3 linked regions of the Mesorhizobium opportunistum WSM2075 genome follow. The protein of the gene in region 1 binds, or shares a complex with, the protein of each later gene. Links are inferred from orthologs where the notes say so. Each region holds a gene or a part of one and is shown in the gene's direction. Other genes may lie near its edges.

Evidence for each region.
Region 2: the proteins of ccmB (region 1) and ccmE are in contact, whole or in part, in a solved structure (PDB 8CE8), measured with the Escherichia coli proteins. The link is inferred for Mesorhizobium opportunistum WSM2075 from one-to-one orthologs.
Region 3: the proteins of ccmB (region 1) and MESOP_RS24725 are in contact, whole or in part, in a solved structure (PDB 8CE8), measured with the Escherichia coli proteins. The link is inferred for Mesorhizobium opportunistum WSM2075 from one-to-one orthologs.

What each region holds. Positions count from the first base shown.
Region 1 is NC_015675.1:1,055,105-1,060,106, forward strand. The notes cover bases 1,331-4,226. They hold ccmB (heme exporter protein CcmB), read left to right. Parts: upstream 1,331-2,393; coding sequence 2,394-3,059; downstream 3,060-4,226. Other genes in these bases: ccmA (heme ABC exporter ATP-binding protein CcmA), read left to right, coding at 1,592-2,200; ccmD (heme exporter protein CcmD), read left to right, coding at 3,196-3,369; MESOP_RS05000 (DsbE family thiol:disulfide interchange protein), read left to right, coding at 3,366-3,944; MESOP_RS33300 (hypothetical protein), read right to left, coding at 4,108-4,226. Also shown: aconitate hydratase AcnA, read right to left, coding at 1-1,306; more of MESOP_RS33300, read right to left, coding at 4,227-4,275; MESOP_RS05005 (SMP-30/gluconolactonase/LRE family protein), read left to right, coding at 4,570-5,002. UniProt on the Escherichia coli protein: Required for the export of heme to the periplasm for the biogenesis of c-type cytochromes.
Region 2 is NC_015675.1:5,484,164-5,489,017, reverse strand. What follows is about bases 741-3,488. They hold ccmE (cytochrome c maturation protein CcmE), read left to right. Parts: upstream 741-1,766; coding sequence 1,767-2,210; downstream 2,211-3,488. Other genes in these bases: MESOP_RS26550 (heme lyase CcmF/NrfE family subunit), read left to right, coding at 2,249-3,488; ccmI (c-type cytochrome biogenesis protein CcmI), read left to right, coding at 741-1,763. Outside these bases: MESOP_RS26565 (hypothetical protein), read left to right, coding at 68-505; more of ccmI, read left to right, coding at 624-740; more of MESOP_RS26550, read left to right, coding at 3,489-4,234; MESOP_RS26545 (cytochrome c-type biogenesis protein), read left to right, coding at 4,231-4,698. UniProt on the Escherichia coli protein: Heme chaperone required for the biogenesis of c-type cytochromes. Transiently binds heme delivered by CcmC and transfers the heme to apo-cytochromes in a process facilitated by CcmF and CcmH.
Region 3 is NC_015675.1:5,102,258-5,107,272, reverse strand. Bases 741-3,649 are described here. They hold MESOP_RS24725 (heme ABC transporter permease), read left to right. Parts: upstream 741-1,767; coding sequence 1,768-2,532; downstream 2,533-3,649. Other genes in these bases: MESOP_RS24720 (D-TA family PLP-dependent enzyme), read right to left, coding at 2,534-3,592; MESOP_RS24730 (glucan ABC transporter ATP-binding protein/ permease), read left to right, coding at 741-1,533. Also shown: more of MESOP_RS24730, read left to right, coding at 1-740; MESOP_RS24715 (D-lyxose/D-mannose family sugar isomerase), read left to right, coding at 3,840-4,526; MESOP_RS24710 (RDD family protein), read right to left, coding at 4,554-5,015. UniProt on the Escherichia coli protein: Required for the export of heme to the periplasm for the biogenesis of c-type cytochromes.

The sequences.
Region 1 (5,002 bases):
AGGTGATGGCGGCGATGACGACGTCGCCATGGCCGAGATCATGGCCGGTGCCTTCGACGGCATAGCGTTTGGAGATTTCGGCCGCCTTCTTGTATTCGGTCTCCATCGCCTTGGCGAAGCCGGCCGGAATGCCTTCCAGCGCGACGCGGCCTTCGGGGCGCTTGGGGCCGGCCATCGACGGCACGACGCTGCTCAGCTCCAGTTCGAGCAGGTCGGTGAAGACCGGGTCGGTGGAGCCGGCTTCGCGCCACATGCCTTGCGCCTTGGAATAGGCTTCCACCAGCGCGATGCGGCTTTCCTCGCGGCCGGACATTGTCAGATAGCGGATGGTTTCCGAATCGACCGGGAAGAAGCCGCAGGTGGCGCCATATTCGGGCGCCATGTTGCCGATGGTGGCGCGGTCGGCCAGCGTCATGTTGGACAGGCCAGGGCCGAAGAACTCGACGAACTTGCCGACGACGCCCTTCTTGCGCAGCATCTGGGTGACGGTGAGCACCAGGTCGGTGGCGGTGACGCCTTCCTTGAGCTTGCCTGTGAGGCGGAAGCCGATGACTTCAGGGAGCAGCATGGAAACCGGCTGGCCGAGCATGGCGGCCTCGGCCTCGATGCCGCCGACGCCCCAGCCGAGCACACCAAGGCCGTTGATCATGGTGGTGTGCGAATCGGTGCCGACGCAGGTGTCCGGGTAAGCGGTGGTTTCGCCGTCCTCGGTGTTGGTCCACACCACCTGGCCGAGATATTCGAGATTGACCTGGTGGCAGATGCCGGTGCCCGGCGGCACGACGCGGAAGTTGCGGAACGCCTGCTGGCCCCATTTCAGAAACTTGTAGCGCTCCTCGTTGCGCTCGTATTCGAGCTTGACATTCCTGGCGAAAGCCAGCGGCGTGCCGAATTCGTCGACGATGACGGAATGGTCGATGACGAGGTCGACGGGCACCAGCGGGTTGATCTTCTGCGGGTCGCCGCCGAGCGAAGCCATGGCGTCGCGCATGGCGGCCAGATCGACCACGGCGGGAACGCCGGTGAAATCCTGCATCAGCACGCGGGCGGGGCGGTAGGCAATCTCGACGCCGGCCGTGCCCTTGTCGGTCAGCCAGCCGGCGACCGCCTGGATGCTGTCCTTGGTGACGGAACGGCCGTCCTCGTTGCGCAGCAGGTTTTCGAGCAGCACCTTCATCGAATAGGGCAGCTGGGCGATGCCGGTGAGGCCGTTCTTCTCGGCCTCGACGAGGTCGAAATAGACATACTCGGCGCCGCCCGCGGTCAGGGTGCGGCGGCAGTTGAAGCTATCGAGGGATTTTGACACGTGCGATCCGTCCTTGTCTGTTCAGCCTGAAAGGGAACGGACGCCGATGGCATGCAATCACGCGCAAAGGTGCGGGTACGGCCATTTCCGCTGTCCGTTCCCAAGCAACCCGAGCCGTTCAAGGCGGCGCGTGCGCTGGTTCGGCGCAAATTCTGTTCCCGCGCCGACCGCTGGCACGGATGCACCGCATATAGAGAATTTTCTGGAATAGTTCTAGACAGTTGCGGAGCAAATTTGTGCGATGCGGCAGCGCTCGCGAAACATTGATTTCAGGGCAGGCGAGGGATGCGGCTGATCGCCGAAAATCTGGGCGGCGAACGCGGCGGCGAGACGGTGTTTTCCGGCGTCGGTTTTGCGCTCGACCGAGGCCAGGCGCTGGTCGTCACCGGGCCGAACGGATCGGGCAAATCGACCTTGCTCAGGATCGTCGCCGGGCTGTTGCCGGTGGCCGAAGGCCGGTTGCTGCTCGAAGGCGGCGGCGAGGCATTTCCGTCCATTGCCTCGGCCTGTCATTACCTCGGCCACCAGAACGCGATGAAGCCGGCGCTGAGCGTGGCGGAAAACCTGCGCTTCTGGCGCGATTTCAACGGTAGCGGAGACGTCGGCGTCGACGAGGCGCTGGAGACCGTCGGGCTCGGCGGCATCGGCCATCTGCCGTTCGGCTATCTCTCGACAGGACAGAGGCGGCGCGCGGCGATTGCCAAGCTTCTGGTCAGCCAGCGGCCGCTGTGGCTGCTCGATGAGCCGACGGCGGGGCTGGACAAGGCTTCGGAGGCGCGGTTTGCGGGGCTGATGGCGAGGCATTGCGCCGAGGGTGGGATGATTGTCGCGGCGACGCATCTGCCGTTGGGATTGGATGGGGCGAAGACGTTGGTGATGGGGGAAACGGATTGATGATGGTGCGAGGCGCCCCCCTCTGTCCTGCCGGCCATCTCCCCCTCCGGGGGGGAGATTGGCAGTTCATGCGTCTCGCCAGCCCTCCGACGTTGAAGATTGGCGAAAGCCGAGGTGACATCCAATCTCCCCCCTTGAGGGGGAGATGTCCGGCAGGACAGAGGGGGGCGCCTGGGCGCCGACATCTCACATCATGCTAGCCCTCTTCCTCCGCGACATCCGCCTCAACATCCGCGCCGGCGGCGGCGCTTTGACCGGTGTCATCTTCTTCCTGGCCGTCATCGCCACCATTCCGTTCGGCGTCGGGCCCGACCTCAGGCTGCTGGCCCGCATCGGCCCGGCGATATTGTGGATCGGCGCGCTGCTGTCCTGCCTGCTTGGGCTCGACCGGCTGTTCCAGGCCGATCGCGAGGATGGCTCGCTCGATCTCCTGGTGCTCGGCAACGACCGGCACATGCTGGCGCTGACGGTGCTGGTGAAATGCCTGGCGCATTGGGCTGGCAGCGTGCTGCCGCTGGTGGTCGCGGCTCCTTTGCTCGGGCTGTTCATGAATATGGAGCCGCTGGCGATAGGCGCCACGGCGCTGACGCTGCTGGTCGGCACGCCGGCGATCACCTTCATCGGTGCCGCCGGGGCGGCGGTGGCGGTGGCGCTGCCGCGCGGTGGGCTCTTGATCTCGGTGCTGGTGCTGCCGCTGACCATACCGGTGCTGATCTTCGGCGTTTCGGCGAGCTATGGCGCCACCGCCAATCCCGATCCTTTCCTGCAGCCTTTCCTCATTCTTGCCGCGCTGACACTGTTTCTTGCCGTGCTGGGGCCGGTGTCGGCGGCGCTGGCCTTGCGCCACGGTACGGATTGATGCGGCAGTACAAGACTGAAGACCATGGGCCTGAGGACTGCGGCGCGGCGCCCGATTGCGAAGCCGCCGATGCGCGGTTAAGGGAAAGCATGACCGAACGACGGTTGGAAAGAGACGCTGGAATGGAGCGGACCGCATGAGTGCGCATGCGCTCTATGTCACCGCGGCCTATGCCATCACCGCGTTGGTCCTGGCCGGGCTGATCGGCTGGATCCTGCTCGACCAGCGGGCGCGCAAGCGCGAACTCGCCGAACTCGAAGCGGCCGGCGTGAAGCGCCGTTCCGATAGGGCTGGGACAGCAAAGCCGTGAGTAGCGAAACCGAAACACCGTCACGCGGCCGGCGCCTGTTCGTGCTCTTGCCGCTGCTGGTCTTCCTCGGCCTGGCAGGACTGTTCCTGTCGCAGCTATTGTCGGGGCGCGATATTTCGGAAGTGCCGTCGGCGCTGATCGGCCTGCCGGCGCCGCAGACCAACCTGCCGGCGCTGGAAGGATCGAACCTGCCGGGGCTCGATTCCAAAAACTTCGTCGGCAAGGTCACCCTGGTCAACGTCTTTGCGTCGTGGTGCGCGCCATGCCGCGAAGAGCACCCGGTGCTCCTGGCGCTGTCGCAGGACAAGCGGTTCGTGATGGCGGCGCTGAACTACAAGGACCGGCCGGAAAACGCCCGCCGGTTCCTCGGCGATCTCGGCAATCCGTTCCAGGCCATCGGTGTCGACGAAGCCGGCCGCGCGGCGATCGACTGGGGTGTCTATGGCGTGCCGGAAACCTTCGTCATCGGCAAGGACGGCAAGATTGCCTACAAGCATGTCGGCCCGCTGACGGCGGAGACGGCAAGGGATTTGTTGCTGCCACAGATCGACAAGGTATTGGCGGCGCCGAACTGACGGTGCTCTTTCGCCTTCCATGCCGTGATGTTGATGGCAGGCAAGGCGGAGCCAGAATTGGGGACTCTCACCGTGGATAGAACCGCTATTCCGAGCCGCTGCATTCTTCGCTTGAAGTCGCGGCATGGATCCTCGGGTCAAGCCCGAGGATGACGAATGTGGCTCAGCCGTAGATCTGCTTGTGGATCTGGTAGAGCATTTCCGAGCGATCGGCGCGCATGTCGGCGAGGTCGCGGCTGGAAAAGCTGTCGATTTCGGCGACGAGGCGGTTGTAGTGCTTGCGCTTGGCGATGCTGGTGCGAGCGCGGGTCATGAGATCGTTGAAGATCATAGCAAGGGTCCTTCTGTGCCGCATTCTGGCGGCGGGTTCTTCCTCCCTTGGCAGTACGGAACATGACATAGTATTGGTGCGTTGCAAAAAGAAGATGTTGCAATGCACCATTGCGCGCAGCGCATAGCCGGTTAATCGGGTCCTAAAGTGCGCCGCGGTTGAACGGCGGGCAGCCGAGCCAGGTCGACCGGGCGCTTCCTCTCCGTTTTGTCATACAAATTGCAGGCGTCCTGTCTTGCCATATCGATCGCGGGCTGGCTTGATCCGGCGTCACGTGAGACCGGGAGGAAATGCATGGCGGCCGCAGACTATTACGAAATTCTCGATCCGCGCTTCGCGCGCCTGTTCAACGGCAACGCGCAGGTGGAAAAGCTGTTCACCGGATGCCGCTGGGCGGAAGGGCCGGCCTGGTTCGCCGCCGGCCGTTATGTCGTCTGGTCCGACATTCCGAACAACCGCATGCTGCGCTACGACGAGACGGACGGCAGCGTCAGCGTCTTTCGGCAGCCATCGGGCAATTCCAACGGCAACACCGTCGACCGGCAGGGCCGGCTGGTGACATGCGAGCACTCCGGCCGCCGCGTCAGCCGTACCGAGCATGACGGCTCGGTCACCACGATTGCCGCCAAATGGAAGGGCAAGCGGCTGAACTCGCCCAATGACGCGGTGGTGAAGTCCGACGGTTCGATCTGGTTCACCGATCCGACCTACGGCATCGACACCGACT
Region 2 (4,854 bases), 4.4 Mb from region 1 along the record:
CTTCTCCGATGACGCGGCCCCAGGCGCATCCATGGCAGGCTCCAACTCAAGAAAACCGGTTGTTGGCATGAAGATTCGCGTCGCGCTTGTTTCCGCATTGCTGGCCGTCTCCGGCTGCACTACCTTGAGCGGCAAGGGCCCCACCGTCGCGCCGACACCGGCCTCGACGCCTCCTTCGGGCGGCAAGGTCACCACCTCGATCATATCCGCGATGGGCGGTGGCCTGATTGGCGGTTCGATCGGCAGCAGTCTCAGCGCAACGGAGAAGCGCAATGCGCTCGAGGCCGAATACAAGGCGCTCGAATATACGACAAGCGGCCAGAAGGTGACGTGGAAAGGCGACCAGGCCTCGCGCTATGGCGAGGTGGTGCCGGCCCAGCCCTATCGCGTCGGTTCACAGGACTGCCGCCAGTACACGCAGACAGTGTTCACCGGCGGAGCCGGCGTCACCGCCCGCGGAACCGCTTGCCGCAACACCGACGGCAGCTGGACGCCGCTGACCTGATATCCCGGTTGGGAGCTAGTCGCTTGACGTCGATCAAGGACGTCAGGAGCGTCCGCCGTCAAAGCGTCGCAGGATGGACATGTTGGCAGGGCAAGTCTCTGCCTTTATTGGAAGAGCCATGCTGTTCTGGGTCATAGCCGCAATCCTGACGCTGGGCGCGAGCCTGGCGGTGCTGTTGCCGTTGGCTGCCGGCTCGAAAGGTGCCGCATCGAGCGGCGACCACGATCTGGAAGTCTATCGCGATCAACTGTCCGAGCTTGACCGCGACGCCGCGCGGGGCCTGATCCAGCCGGCGGAAGCGGCCGAGGCACGCGCCGAGATCGCGCGCCGCATCCTGCGCCTCGACAATGCGGATCCGGCCGGCAAGGCATCGGCCAGGCTGGCGTCGGCCATGTCAAGACTTGTCGCGACCGTCGCGGTGCTGGCGGTGCCGTTGGTCAGCTGGGGGCTTTACAGCCAGCTCGGTTCGCCCGACCTGCCGTCACAGCCGCTCAGCGAGCGGTTGGCCAAGAACCCGGCCGACAGCTCGGTCGACGAGTTGGTCGCGCGGGCGGAAGCTCACCTTGCCGCCAATCCTTCCGACGGCCGGGGGTGGGATGTGCTGGCCCCGGTCTATCTACGCATGCAGCGCTTCTCCGACGCGGCCGCCGCCTACCGCAACGCCATTCGTCTCGACGGCAACAGTGCCGTCCGTCAGGCCGGCCTTGGTGAGGCGATCGCCGGTGCGGCAGGCGGCATTGTTTCGGCCGATGCCCAGGATGCCTTCGAGGCGGCGCTGAAACTCGATCCGGCCAATGCGAAGGCCAGTTTCTATCTGGCGGTGGCGTTGGCGCAGGAGGGGCGAACCAAGGAAGCGGTTGCCTCCTGGCAGGCGATGCTCGGCACGCTGCCGCCGGGTTCACCGTGGCGCGGCGCCATCGAGCAGGCATTGGCCAAATCCGGCAACCCCGAAGTCGCTTCCGGCGCGGCCGCGAAAGGGCCCGATGCCGCCGATGTCGACGCCGCGTCCTCCATGTCGCTGCAGGACCGCGAAGCCATGATCAACACCATGGTCGCGGGTCTCGACGACAAACTGCGGCAAAATCCGCGTGACGCGGAAGGATGGATGCGGCTCGTTCGTTCCTACGTTGTGCTGGGCAAGGCCGATGAGGCGCGCGATGCTCTTCATCGCGCCATTGCCGTTTTTGGGGCCGACAGTGACGAAGCGAAGAAATTCACCACCTTTGCCGCCTCGCTCGGCCTGGCGGCGACGGAGTAGAGCATGACGCGCAAGCAGAAACGATTGTCGGTCATCGTGGGCGGACTGGCTTTCCTGGGCGCCGCCACCGGACTGACCTTCTACGCGCTCGGTCAGAAGGCGTCCTATTTCTACATGCCGGCCGATCTGGCCACAGCCAGCGTCCAGCCCGGACAGCGCATCAGGCTGGGAGGGCTGGTCGAGAAGGGCACCATCGAGCGCGGGCAGGGCGCGACCGTCGCCTTTTCGGTCACAGACACGCATAAATCGGTCAAGGTCACTTACACCGGCATCCTGCCGGACCTTTTCCGCGAAGAACAGGGCGTCATCACCGAGGGCACCTTCGGCCCGGACGGCGTCTTTGTCGCCGACAGCGTGCTGGCCAAGCACGACGAGCGCTACATGCCCAAGGAAGTGGCCGACGGCCTGAAGGCCAAGGGCGTCTGGCAGGAGAGCAAGAGTGAATAGCTCTGGCAGGAGAGCAACGGTGAATTACAGGTACAGTCATGGTTGAGACCGGACATTTCGCCCTGGTCCTGGCATTCGCGCTTTCGCTGGTGCAGACGATCGTGCCGCTGTTTGGCGCGCGCCTGAACAACCAGCGCCTGATGGCTGTCGGTGGCCCGGTCGCGGTGACCGGTTTTGCGTTGACGGCACTGTCTTTCGTCGCGCTGGCCAGCGCTTATGCGAATTCCGACTTCTCGGTGGCGAGCGTCTGGGAAAACTCGCATTCGTTGCAGCCGCTGATCTACAAGATCACCGGAACCTGGGGCAACCACGAAGGCTCGATGCTGCTCTGGGTGCTGATCCTGACCTTTTTCGGCGCGCTTGTCGCCGCTTTCGGCTCCAACCTGCCGGCAACGCTGCGGGCCAATGTCCTGGCCGTGCAGGGCGCCATCGGCGCTACCTTCTTCCTGTTCATCCTGGCGACGTCCAATCCGTTCATCCGGCTCAATCCGGCGCCGATCGAGGGCCGCGATCTCAACCCGGTCCTGCAGGATCTCGGCCTCGCCATTCACCCGCCGCTGCTCTATCTCGGTTACGTCGGTTTCTCGATCTGCTTTTCCTTCTCGGTCGCGGCCCTCATCGAAGGTCGTATCGATGCCTCCTGGGCGCGCTGGGTGCGGCCATGGACGCTGGTCGCCTGGATGTTCCTGACTGGCGGCATCGCCATGGGATCGTACTGGGCCTACTACGAACTCGGCTGGGGCGGCTTCTGGTTCTGGGATCCGGTCGAGAACGCCTCCTTCATGCCGTGGCTGGCAGGCACCGCGCTGCTCCATTCGGCCATCGTCATGGAAAAGCGTTCGGCCTTGAAGATCTGGACGCTGCTGCTTGCCATCCTCACCTTCTCGCTGTCGCTGCTCGGCACCTTCCTGGTGCGCTCGGGCGTCCTGACCTCCGTCCATGCCTTCGCCACCGATCCGACGCGCGGCATCTTCATCCTGTGCATATTGACGCTGTTCATCGGCGGCTCGCTGTCGCTGTTTGCGTTGCGCGCCTCGAAGCTGACGGCCGGCGGCCTGTTCCATCCGATTTCGCGCGAAGGCGCGCTCGTCCTCAACAATCTGTTCCTGACGACGGCGACCGCCACCGTGCTCGTTGGCACCCTCTATCCGCTGGTGGTCGAAGCCTTTTCCTCGGACAAGATTTCGGTCGGAGCACCATTCTTCAACCTGACCTTCGCGCCACTGATGGTACCCCTGCTGGTGATGGTTCCCTTTGGGCCGCTGCTAGCCTGGAAACGCGGCGATGTCTTCGCGGTCGCGCAGCGCCTGATGGTGGCATTCGCGGGTGCCCTCCTGACGGCACTGGTCACCACTCTGTTCATCGACGGCGCTTCGGTATTGGCGGCCATTGGGGTCGGACTTGCCGTCTGGCTGATCCTTGGTGCGCTCACCGACATCGCCGTCAAGGCGGGGTTCGGCAATGTCACGACGGGGAACATGGTCCGGCGCCTGCTTGGCTTGCCGCGCTCGGTCTTCGGCACGGCTTTCGCCCATCTCGGCCTTGGCCTGACCACGCTGGGCATTGTCGGCACGCTTTGCTTCGGTACCGAGAAAATCCTGTCGATGCATGCCGGCGAGACGGTGGAATTGTCCGGCCACACGCTGCGTTTCGTCGGGCTCTATCCGGCCCAGGGCCCCAACTACAGCGAAGATCGCGGCCGCTTCGAGCTGATCGGTGTCAGCGGCAGTCCCATCGGCGAAATCAGCTCGGCCAAGCGCTTCTTTCCGGTGCGGCAGACGACGACGACGGAATCCGGCATCAAGACCCTTGGTCTTTCCCAGCTCTACATTTCGCTCGGTGACGAAGGCAAGGATGGCTCCGTCGTGGTGCGCTTGTGGTGGAAGCCGCTGGTGACGCTGATCTGGGGCGGCGGCCTGATGATGATGGCGGGCGCGGCCATGTCGCTGATGGACAGGCGCTTGCGGGTCGGAGCACCCTCGCGGCGCCGCAAGACGGCGGTGGCGCCAGCGGGCCTGCCATGAAGACAAGGTTCTCGCTGACGTCGATTGTCCTGCTGCTGGCGCTGCTCTTCGCCGGTGCGGCGCAAGCGGTGAAGCCTGACGAGATGCTGGCCGATCCGGCGCTGGAGGCGCGAGCCCGGGCGCTGTCGGAAGGCCTGCGCTGCATGGTCTGCCAGAACCAGTCGATCGACGAATCCGATGCCGATCTGGCCCGCGACCTGCGCATCCTGGTGCGCCAGCGCCTCGTCGCCGGCGATACCGACCAGCAGGTGATGGACTATGTGGTTTCGCGCTATGGCGAGTTCGTGCTTTTGAAGCCGCGCTTCGACCTGCGCAACGCGCTGCTTTGGGGCACGCCCGTCATTCTGCTTCTGGCAGGCGGCATCTTTATCGCCTTCAACGCCCGTTCGCGCCGGCAACTGGCGACAAAATCCCTCTCCGCCGATGAACAGGCGGCGCTGGACGCGATCCTGCGCCGGGACTAACTGCGAAATAGCGTGAAGGGTGGGGTCTTCCGACAGACAGGTCGGCCGCCAACATTACCAAAGTTTCATGCGTCGGAAATGGCGTTGTAATGTGCGCCGTTCTAATTCTCCTTTCCTGAGGATGCGATCAAGGCGCGTCCCTTTGAAAAGAGGATA
Region 3 (5,015 bases), 4.0 Mb from region 1 along the record:
GACCGCTTTGCTCATGCCCGGCGCAGCGAAGTGCTGTGCGAGTCCTTCGAGCGTGTCATCACCATGCCGCTTGCCTGGCACCATCAGCGCGGCACGTCGAACGCCTTGCACACGCTGCTGCGCGCCGTCGAGACGCTGTTCAGCCTGTGGCTCGAATTCATGCGCCAGCATCTGTCCACGGCAGTTGCACTTGTGCTGCTGGTGCCGACCGCACTTAGCATGGATGTGCGTATGTCGATGGTGCTGCTTGGGCTCGGCATCCTCTATGTCGGCATCGGCCGTCTGGTGATGAAGCGCACCAAGGCCGGCCAGGCCGCCGTCGAGCGCCACTATCACAAGGTGTTCGCGCACGTGACGGATTCCGTCAGCAACGTCGCTGTTCTCCAGAGCTACAATCGCCTTGGCCATGAGGCCGAAACCTTGCGCCGCTACGTCAAGAACCTGCTCGACGCACAGAACCCGGTGCTCGACTGGTGGGCCATCGCCAATGCGCTCAATCGCCTGTCGTCGACCATCTCGATGATGGTGGTGCTTCTGATCGGCGCCTATCTGGTCACCCACGGCCAGTTGCGGGTTGGCGATGTGATCGCCTTTACCGGCTTTGCCACGCTGTTGATCTCGCGGCTCGACCAGATGTCGGCTTTCGCCAACCAGATTTCGGAGGCCCGCGCCAAGCTCGAGGACTTCTACAAGCTCGAGGACTCGGCTGCCGATGTCGCCGAACCGGATGGCTTGCGCGATCTCACCAACGTCACCGGCCATGTCCGCTTCGAGGAAGTCGGCTTCGAATTCCCCAATTCGGGCCAGGGCGTCAGCGATGTTTCCTTTGAGGTCCAGGCCGGCCAGACCGTCGCCATCGTCGGACCGACGGGTGCCGGCAAGACGACGCTCATCAACCTGCTGCAGCGCGTCTTCTCGCCGTCGCACGGTCGTATCCTGATCGACGGCATCGATACCCGCACGGTGACCCGCAAGTCGCTGCGCCATTCGATCGCCACCGTGTTCCAGGATGCCGGCCTGCTCAATCGTTCGATCGAGGATAACATCCGCGTCGGCCGCGCCGATGCGACCAATGACGAGATCCATGCCGCCGCCAACGCGGCTGCCGCGCAGGATTTCATCCTGGCCAAGAGCGGCGGCTACGACACCGTGGTCGGCGAGCGTGGCGGCCAGCTGTCGGGTGGCGAGCGCCAGCGCATCGCCATTGCCCGCGCCGTGCTGAAGGATGCTCCGATCCTGGTGCTCGACGAGGCGACCAGCGCGCTCGACGTCGAAACCGAGGACCGCGTCAAGGAAGCGATCGACGAGTTGCGGCGCGACCGCACCACCTTCATCATCGCCCACCGCCTGACCACCGTTCGCGACGCTGACCTGGTCGTGTTCATGGACAAGGGCAAGGTGATCGAGATGGGTGGCTTCGCCGAATTGTCGCTGCGCAATGGCCGCTTCGCCAGCCTGCTGCGCGCCGGCGGCTTGCTCAACGACGAGGAAGTCCGCCGCCTCAGCCGCTCCGTGCAGGGCGAGGCCGCGTAAGCAGGTGACGGTTCTTCCTTCTCCCCTTGTGAGAGAAGGTGGATCGGCGCGCAGCGCCGAGACGGTTGAGGGGTGTTCCAGGGAACGCCAACGCCTCACTCCGCTGGAACACCCCTCATCCGACCTCGCTTCGCGAGGCCACCTTCTCCCGCAAGGGGAGAAGGAAGAGGCTTATACGCCTGCGACACCGCCGCTCGATTGCCCCAAATGCATTGGCGGTCTATGTAAAGCCGCATGAGCGACATCACCTCACGCCTGACCGGCTGGACCGATCTTGCCAACCCGACGCGCTTCGTCGGGCTGGCGGACAAGGTTGTGCCGTGGCTGGCAGCGATTGCGGCGCTTGTCCTCGCCGTCGGGCTCTATATGAGCTTCACCGCGCCTGAGGATTTCCAGCAAGGCATCACCGTTCGCATCATGTACATCCATGTGCCTTTCGCCTGGCTCGCCATGATGTGCTACACGCTGATGGCGCTCTCGGCACTCGGCACCCTGGTCTGGCGCCATCCGCTGGCCGATGTCGCGCTGAAATCGGCTGCCCCCATCGGTGCCGCCTTCACCGCACTGGCGCTGATTACCGGCTCGATCTGGGGCAAGCCGATGTGGGGCACCTGGTGGGTCTGGGATGCGCGGCTGACCTCGGTCTTCGTGCTGTTCCTGATGTATCTCGGCATCATCGCGCTGACCCGTGCGCTCGATGACGCCAGCCGCGCCGCCTGGGCCGCCGCCATCATCACGCTGGTCGGCTTCATCAACATCCCGATCATCAAATTTTCGGTCGACTGGTGGAACACGCTGCACCAGCCGGCCTCGGTGTTCCGCATGGGCGGATCGACCATCGACCCCTCGATGCTGTGGCCGCTGCTGGTCATGGCTATCGGCTTCACGGTGCTGTTCTTCGCATTGCATCTGATGGCAATGCGCACCGAAATCCGCCGCCGCCGGGTCATCGCCATGCGTCGCGTGGCGGCACGGCAGGCCGAACGGCAGCCGGCCTAATTCATCGCATCCGCCCGCGCGCGGCCACCGGCAGCGTTTCCAGCACCGTCTCGCCGTCGATCAGGTTGACCTCGTCGAACAAATTGGTGACGACGCAGCAATGGTCGGGCACCACACGCACGCGCTCGCCGATTTTAAGCGTGCCATCGCCGGAAAGCGTTACGGTGCCATGCTCTTCGCTGAGGCCTGTCACCCGCGCGCCGGAGACGCCGAGCAGCTCGCCGAAGTCGGGCAGCCCCAGCGTGTCGCTGGACAACGCCTTGCTGCCGCTGTCGAGGATGGCGCGGGTCGGTGTCGGGTGGCTGACCACCGTCGACAGCACCGTCAGCGCGCAATCGTCGAGCGAGCCGACGCCTTTGGCGACCTGATAGCGGTCGAGATAGATGTAGGTGCCGGGGCGGTATTCGGTGACGACGCTGTCCTTGCTGGAACGCCACATGTCCGGTGTGCCGCCGCTGGAGATGCGCTCGCAGGCGAGACCGCAGACGGCAAGCGCCTGGCTGGCGTTGGCGAGCCAGGCTTCGGCCTCCGCCGCACGGCCCGCGGCCGGATAGGTCATCAGCCCGCCGAAGGCGAGGCCTTTGGCAGTGTCGATCTGTCTTGCCAGCCCAACCGCGTCACCCGCTGTCTGTACGCCGCAGCGCCCCATGCCGGTGTCGCACTCGACCAGCACCGTCAGACGATGGCCGGCATCGGTGAAGGTGGCGGCCAGCCCATCGATGGTCTCCGTGCTGTCCGCCGTCACCGACAAGATTACGCGCCTGTGCAGCGCCAGAAGCCGCTCCAGCTTGGCGCGGCCAAGGATGTTGTAAGGGAGAAAAATATCGGTCAGGCCGGCCTCGGCCATCACCTCGGCTTCGCCGATCTTCTGGCAGGTGATGCCGACCGCGCCCGCCGCCACCTGCTTCTTCGCCCAGTAGGGCAGCTTGTGCGTCTTGATATGCGGCCTCAGCTTCAGCCCGTTCTTGTCGGCATGGGCCTGCGCGCGGGCAATGTTGGCTTCGGCGCGTGCGGCGTCGATCAGGATCGATGGCGTATCGAGGTCATGGATGGTCGGCATCAGCTATCACTCCTGAATTCCGCAGGGGTTATGGCCTCGAAAGCGCGTGATGTCACGCAGCCAGCGGACGGGATCGGTGGGCCATCGGTTCACGGCCAGGGCGGAGCAGGCGGCTGGATGGATCGACACCGCACCAGTGTTCGGCTATGCGAATTGCCATGCATGTCGCCCAAAAAGTGGCCAATGGTTTTGGGACAACGACATGCATGCTGCCAAACAAAGCGTATCGACACGAAGGACCATGATCATGAAACGCTCCGCCATCAACGACATCATCCGCGAAGCCGACGCTTTCATCCGCTCGTTCGGCTACATCATGCCGCCCTTCGCCTACTGGTCACCCGAGGAGATGAAGGCGCGCCAGGTCGATTCCTCGGCCATCTTCACCTCGCGGCTCGGCTGGGACATCACTGATTACGGCCAGGAGAAATTCAACGAGCTCGGCCTGTTCCTGTTCACCGTTCGCAACGGCCGCTACGAGGACATGAAGAAGGGCATGGGCATGCTCTACGCCGAGAAGATCATGATCTCGCGCAAGGACCAGCTCTCGCCGATGCACCGCCACAACATCAAGGCCGAGGACATCATCAACCGCGGCGGCGGCAAGCTGGTGCTGGAACTGTTCATGCACGATCGCGACGGCGGCATCGATCCCAAGGCCGAAGTATCGGTGCCGGTCGATGGAACCATCCACAGGATGCCGGCCGGCGGGTTGCTGAAGCTCGACCCGGGCCAGAGCGTCACGCTGCTGCCGGGCGTCTGGCACGCCTTCTGGGCCGAGGGCAAGGACGTGCTGATCGGCGAGGTGTCGACCGTCAACGACGATCTCACCGACAATGTCTTCCGCGAGCCGATCGGCCGCTTCTCCAACATCGACGAGGATGTCGCGCCGGTGCACCTCTTGGTGTCTGACTATGAGAAGTGGCTGAGGTAGAAAACCCGGCTGGCGTAGAGACCCGGGCTACCGCGCATACTTGTCCACCTTGCGGTTGCCGAGCAGAAGCTTGCGTTCCAGATGCGCCCTGAGCTCACCGTAATAGGCGGTCAAGAAGGCCTTGGAATCGTTCGGTTCGATCGTCGCGCCGATCTTGCGGCCGATGGTTTCGGCAACCGCCTTCATCGCGAAATGGTCATCGCGCCGCAGCACTTCCTCCAGTCTGTGCAGTTCGGCGATGCCGTAGGCGTCGAGCTGCGCCGGGCTGAAGTGGAAGCGGCCGGCGGCCGGATCCTGTCTTAGCGACAGGTCTTCGACCAGCGCCAGCTTCGGCGCCTCGACCACCCATGTGCCGGCGAGCAGGTCGCCGATGCGCAGGCGATCGCGGTTGAACAGCGGAAACAGCGAAAAAAGCAGCGCCCACACCAGGCCGAAGATCGTCGACAGCGTATCGGCGACGCCGGTGCCGCCGCGCACGGCGATGATCGA